Regions from separate parts of the Klebsiella sp. NPDC088457 genome, predicted to be linked through region 1. Evidence: predicted binding sites of a transcription regulator. Region 1 holds the regulator's gene; the other holds the start of a gene.
The links. Region 1 encodes sigma-54, which starts transcription at its own class of promoters, with help from an activator protein. Its sites were predicted from a motif close to GTTGGCACANNTTTCGCTNT; they were not measured.
Positions count from the first base shown of each region.

Region 2: norV (anaerobic nitric oxide reductase flavorubredoxin) is a predicted target of sigma-54. The motif match lies at 1,590-1,609, and genes of this name have one in related genera.

Region 1 is NZ_JBJDNH010000028.1:15,739-19,128, reverse strand. Features, by position in the region: gene ptsN (PTS IIA-like nitrogen regulatory protein PtsN) at 1-164, opposite strand, end outside; gene hpf (ribosome hibernation promoting factor) at 237-524, opposite strand; gene rpoN (RNA polymerase factor sigma-54) at 547-1,980, opposite strand; gene lptB (LPS export ABC transporter ATP-binding protein) at 2,028-2,753, opposite strand; gene lptA (lipopolysaccharide ABC transporter substrate-binding protein LptA) at 2,760-3,305, opposite strand; gene lptC (LPS export ABC transporter periplasmic protein LptC) at 3,274-3,390, opposite strand, start outside.
Region 2 is NZ_JBJDNH010000021.1:23,411-26,800, forward strand. Features, by position in the region: gene norW (NADH:flavorubredoxin reductase NorW) at 1-99, opposite strand, end outside; gene norV (anaerobic nitric oxide reductase flavorubredoxin) at 96-1,544, opposite strand; gene norR (nitric oxide reductase transcriptional regulator NorR) at 1,732-3,276, shown strand; gene gutQ (arabinose-5-phosphate isomerase GutQ) at 3,239-3,390, opposite strand, start outside.

The sequences.
Region 1 (3,390 bases):
AGGATCGCTTCAAATACCAGCTGCGGCGGCAGGCCTAACTGTTTAGCTGCCAGCTCACTGATAATCTCCAGCGCGCGCTTTTTACTCTGGCAGTGAACCTGGCTACGGGTACATTCCTGGTTCAGGACATTGCTCAGTTGTAGAGCCGAATCGTTGTTCATCATAATTTCACCTGAGCGCGCCCCTTGCCGGCCGCCGATGAGAGCTGGCAGCCGGCCAGGGCGACGCCCGGACAATTAGTGTTGTTTTAGTTTATCTTTATGTTTTGTTAACTGTCGTGCCAGCTTATCGATAAGACCATCGATAGCGGCATACATATCCTGCCCTTCCGCACTGGCATGGATTTCGCCACCGTTGACATGCAGATTGGCATCCGCAATTTGCGTCACCTTCTCTACTTTTAACACAATATAGACCTGATTGATCCTGTCGAAAAACTGCTCCAGTTTGCTGAACTTCGCAGTGACGAAGTCGCGCAGCGCGGGGGTGATTTCGACGTTGTGTCCTGTAATGTTGAGCTGCATAGTGTCTTCCTTATCGGTTGGGTCAGACCAGTTGTTTACGCTGGTTAGACGGCGGAATGGATAAAGACTCTCGGTACTTAGCGACGGTACGGCGTGCCACCATGATACCCTGTTCGGACAGGATGGTGGTGAGCTTACTGTCACTCAACGGCTTCGCGGGGTTCTCCGCGGCGATTAACTTCTTCACCAGCGCACGAATAGCCGTCGACGATGCCTCGCCGCCGCCTTCGGTGTTCACATGGCTGGAGAAGAAATACTTGAGCTCAAAAATACCGCGTGGACTGTGTAGATATTTTTGGGTGGTCACGCGTGAAATCGTGGATTCATGCATTTCGACGGCCTGGGCGATATCCGCCAGAACCATCGGTTTCATAAACTCTTCGCCCTGATCGAAGAAGGCCTGCTGTTGCTCGACGATGCAGCGGCTGACGCGCAGCAGCGTATCATTGCGGCTTTCCAGGCTCTTGATAAGCCAGCGGGCCTCCTGCAGGTTGCTGCGGATAAACTGGCTGTCCGCGTCGTTGCGCGCGCTGTTACCCATCGCCGCGTACTGCTGGTTGATTTTCAGGCGCGGGATGCTATCGGAATTAAGCTCGACCACCCAGCGATCGCTAACCTTTCGCACCAGAACGTCGGGAATGACGTATTCCGGCTCGCTGGTCTGGATCGACTGACCGGGACGCGGGTCGAGAGACTGGATCAGGTTAACCGCTTCTTTCAGCACCTCTTCTTTGAGTCGCGTGACGCGCATCAGGGAGCGGAAGTCATGGTTAGCGAGCAGATCGAGATGCTCGCTGATGATAAGCCGGGCTTCTTCCAGCCACGGCGTCTCTTTGGCGTATTGTGAAAGTTGTACCAGCAGACAGTCGCGCAGATCTTTGGCCGCTACGCCGACGGGGTCGAAACGCTGGATGCGCTTCAGCACCGCTTCCACCTCTTCCAGACCGATTTCGTCATCGTCGATGCTCTCGACAATATCCTCCACCCGAATTGTGAGGTAGCCGGTGTCATCGACGGCATCGACGATAGAGGTGGCGATCGCGCGATCGGTATCGGTGAACGGCGTCAGCTCCACCTGCCACATCAGGTAATCCTGCAGACTTTGGGTCGTTTCGCCTTGATAGATAGGCAGCTCGTCGTCCTGATAATCGACGCCGTTTCCCGACGGCGTGCCGGCGGTGTAGATTTCATCCCAGCTAGCGTCGAGCGGCAGCTCTTCCGGCATATCTTTTTGTTCAAGAGCGTCGACGGTATCCAGCGATTCGCGGTCCTCGACCTCTTTGGTATCTACCTCATCGTGAAGATCGGTTTGCTCAAGCAATGGATTACTCTCCAGCGCCTGCTGGAGTTCCTGCTGGAGTTCTAACGTGGACAGCTGCAACAAACGTATGGCCTGTTGCAGTTGTGGCGTCATGGCAAGCTGTTGGCTTAGCCTTAATTGCAAACCTTGCTTCATATTCAGGGCTAATATCTCCGGCTAAAACGTCTGTAACCTCTACCCTATCAGAGTCTGAAGTCTTCCCCAAGATACACGCGCTTAACCTGCTCGTCTTCAAGGATTTGCTGCGGCGTGCCATGGGCGATCAGGTGGCCCTGGCTGACGATATACGCGCGTTCGCAGACGGCCAGCGTTTCCCTGACGTTATGGTCGGTGATCAGCACCCCAAGACCGCTGTCGCGCAGGTGTTCGATGATGCGTTTGATATCGATAACGGAAATGGGGTCAACGCCGGCAAAGGGTTCATCCAGCAGGATAAATTTCGGGTTGGCGGCCAGCGCACGGGCAATTTCGACGCGGCGGCGTTCACCGCCGGACAGCGCCTGACCGAGGCTGTCGCGCAGATGCTCAATGTGAAACTCTTCCATCAGTTCTTTCGCGCGGTCTTCACGCTGTTCGCTGCTGAGGTCGTCCCGAATCTGCAACACCGCCATCAGGTTATCGTAAACGCTCAGACGACGGAAAATGGAGGCTTCCTGCGGCAGATAGCCGATGCCCCGGCGCGCGCGCGCGTGCAGCGGCAGCAGGCTGATATCTTCATCGTCGATGATAATATTGCCGGCGTCGCGCGGCACAATGCCGACCACCATGTAGAAGGTCGTGGTTTTACCGGCGCCGTTGGGGCCGAGCAGACCGACAATCTCGCCGGAATTCACGGTCAGACTGACATCTTCCACCACGCGGCGGCCTTTGTACGCTTTGGCGAGATTCTTTGCGGTTAATGTTGCCATAACGAATTAGTTACCCTTCTTTTGCTGGTTGGTGCTTTTGTCTTGCAGCTGCGAAGGAACCAGAACCGTCGTCACGCGTCCGCCTTTATTGCTGAACGCCTGCATTTTCTGCTCTTTCACCAGATAGGTGATCTTGTCGCCCTGGATATTGCTGTCGAGCTGATCCAGGTGTGCGTTGCCGGTCAGCACCACAAAATCGTTCTGCAATTCATAGTGCATCTTTGACGCCCGGCCTTTCACCGGTTTACCGTTGTCCTGCATCTGGTAGAAGGTGGCCGGGTTGCCGTAACCGTCGATCACTTCTTTGCCTCTTTCACCGCCCGGACGGGTCACCACCACCTTATCGGCGTTGATTTTGATAGTCCCCTGGGTGACGACGACATTACCGGTAAAGGTGACAACATTACCCTGCATATCCAGCGACTGCTGATCGGATTCGATATGAATCGGCTGATCGGTGTCGCCGGTTTTTGCCAGCGCCGGCAGGCTGGCGGCCAGTAAAGCGCTGGCGAGCGCAATCTTAAGGCTGAGTTTGTTTGTTCTGAATTTCATAAGAGGTTCTAACCTTTTCAATCAGCTCGGCAGTTTTGCTGCGTAGGTTTCCGCGCATTTTCAGGCCGCTGGAATTAAATGTTGT
Region 2 (3,390 bases), on a different contig from region 1:
GATCAGCGTCAGCGGAATTTGCGTATCCTGCTTGCGGATATTTTTCACCAGCTGGCGGGCCGCGAAGCCCGAGCCGATGATCACGATGCCATCACTCATTTTGCCTCCGTTGCCAGGACATCAAAGACCTCTTTGCCGAGAGAGCATTCCGGGCACAGGAAGCTATCCGGGACCTCGCTCCACGGCGTACCCGGCTGCACGTCCTGGTTCGGTTCGCCTGTCGCCGGATCGTAAATCCACTGGCAGACGCTGCACTGCATCGATGGGCCAAGGTCGGCCGCGGTGGCGGCTGCACTGGCGCAGGCTTCCTGCTGCGGCGCGGGAATGGTTTCAGCGACCGGCAGCGGGGAGAGGGCCCACTGGCGGGCGATTTCACGCCCGTGTTCGCGACACAGTTCCAGCGCGTTCATATCCGGGCGCCATTTCGCTTTCAGGCTGAGGGACATTTCAAAACCGGCATCCTGTAAACGGGTGGACAGGCGGTCTACCGCACCGCCGCTCCAGCCGTGGGAACCAAAGGCGCTGGCGCGTTTGTTGCGAAAACGCAGGCCGGTCATCTCTTCCACCAGGCCGGCGATTTTCGGCATCATCACGTTGTTCATGGTGGAGGTGCCCACCAGCACGCCTTTCGATCGGAATACGTTGGTCAGAATGTCGTTTTTATCGCTGCGGGCAACGTTAAAGATTTTCACCGCCACCCGTGGGTCAACGTCGGTAATCCCCTGGGCGATAGCGTCGGCCATCATGCGAGTGTTGTTCGACATGGTGTCGTAGAAAATGGTAATCCGGTCTTCCTGATAATCGGCGGCCCATTTCAGATACAGCTCAACGATCTGCGTCGGGTTGTCGCGCCACACCACGCCATGGGAGGTGGCAATCATATCCACCGGCAGATTGAAGCCGAGGATCTCGGTAATTTTTGGCGTCACCAGCCGGCTGAACGGCGTCAGGATATTGGCGTAGTAGCGCTGGCACTGTTCGAACAGCTCGCTCTGATCGACTTCGTCGTTAAACAGATGTTCGTCGCAGTAGTGCTGGCCGAAGGCGTCGTTGCTGAACAGCACCGCGTCGCCGGTCATGTAGGTCATCATGCTGTCCGGCCAGTGCAGCATCGGCGTTTCGACGAAGATCAGCTGTTTGCCATTACCGATGTCGAGGCTGTCGCCGGTTTTTACCACCTTGAAATTCCATTCCGGGTGATGGTGGTGGCCGGTAATGGAGTCGATGGCGTTCGCGGTGCAGTAAATCGGGGTGTCCGGGATGCTGTTCATCAGTTCGGTCAGCGCGCCGGCATGGTCCTCTTCCGCATGGTTAATGATGATGTAGTCGATATCGGCGAGATCGATTTCGCTACGCAGGTTCTGCACGAACTCGCGGCTGAATTTATGATCTACGGTATCGATCAGCACATTTTTTTCTTCACGGATGAGATAGCTGTTATAGCTGCTGCCGCGCAGCGTTTTATATTCCGTCCCGTGGAAATCACGCACTTCCCAGTCACGTTGGCCAACCCAATGAATGTTATTTTTAACCAGAATAGACATAGCAACCTCAATTAATTCAGCGTGTTCAAATAAGATGTCTTGCTTATATCAAGTTGCGTGCCAACTTTTTAATTTATTGATTGTTAATGTGTTTTGTGTTTCTGGTTAAAAAGGTTGCTGTCAAAATGACAATGATTAAAATAGTCGTTATGACAATGGTCACTGTCAAAAAGACAATGAGGCGACGATGAGCTTTTCCGTGGACGTGCTGGCGAAAATCGCCATTGATTTACAAAGCGATATTGGTCATGCCGACCGTTTTTCGCGACTGATCGCCACCCTGCGGCAGGCGCTGGGCTGCGATGCCTCGGCGCTGCTGCGCTATGACGCGCGTCAGTTCGTGCCGCTGGCCATCGACGGGCTGGCTCAGGATGTGCTGGGGCGGCGTTTTGCGCTGGAAGGGCATCCGCGGCTGGAGGCCATTGCCCGCGCCGGCGACGTGGTGCGTTTCCCGGCGGACAGCGATCTGCCCGATCCCTATGACGGGCTGATTCCAGGCCAGGAGAGCCTGAAAGTTCACGCCTGCGTGGGGCTGCCGCTGTTCGCCGGGCAAACGCTGATCGGCGCGCTGACCCTCGACGGGATGGATGCCGACCGTTTCGACAGCTTCAGTGATGAAGAGCTGCGCCTGATTGCGGCGCTGGTGGCGGGGGCGTTGAATAATGCGCTGCTTATCGCCCGCCTGGAGAATCAGAACGTGCTCCCGGAGGCGAACGTAAGCTATTCGCCTGCCGAACGTCAGGAGATTATCGGCCTGTCGGCGCCGATGCGGCAGCTGAAAAAAGAGATCGATATTGTCGCCGCGTCGGATTTGAACGTGCTGATTAGCGGCGAAACCGGCACCGGTAAAGAGCTGGTGGCGAAAGCGGTGCATCAGGGGTCGCCGCGCGCCGCCAATCCGCTGGTCTATCTCAACTGCGCGGCGCTGCCGGAGAGCGTGGCGGAGAGCGAGCTGTTCGGGCATGTGAAAGGGGCCTTTACCGGGGCGATCAGCAACCGCAGCGGCAAGTTTGAAATGGCCGATAACGGCACCTTATTCCTCGATGAGATCGGCGAACTGTCGCTGGCGCTGCAGGCCAAGCTGCTGCGCGTATTGCAGTATGGCGATATCCAACGCGTCGGCGACGATCGCAGCCTGCGGGTTGACGTGCGGGTGCTGGCGGCCACCAACCGCGATCTGCGCCAGGAGGTGGTTGCGGGGCGCTTTCGCGCCGATTTGTACCACCGCCTGAGCGTGTTTCCGCTGTCGGTTCCGGCGCTACGCGATCGGGAAGATGACGCGGTGCTGCTGGCGGGCTATTTCTGCGAACAGTGCCGTTCGCGGATGGGGCTGGCGCAGGTGCTGTTAAGCGACGCGACGCGGGCGAAGCTGCGCGAGTGGCCGTGGCCCGGCAACGTGCGCGAGCTGGAACATGCGATTCACCGTGCGGTGGTGCTGGCAAGGGCGACGCAGGCCGGCAATGACGTACGGCTGGAACCGGCGCATTTTCAGTTTGCCGGCGATGTGCCTGAGCGGCCTGCCGCAACGCCGGCCGCGCCGCTGCGGGCGTTCAATCTCCGTGCGGCGACCGAGGCATTCCAGCGTGAGGCGATTGCCAGGGCGCTGGCGGATAACCAGCGTAACTGGGCGGCGGCGGCCCGTGCCCTGGAACTGGACGTCGCCAACCTGCACCGGCTGGCGAAGCGTCTGGGGCTTAAAGAATCCCGGCCTGATAAAAGTTCTGCAGGTTAATCGCCCCCACCAGGTGACCGTTTTCATCGACCACCGGGGCGGCGCTGATTTTATGCTTCATCAGGCGCTCTTTGGCCTCCACCGCACGGCTCTGCGCCTGTAAGGTGACGCCGT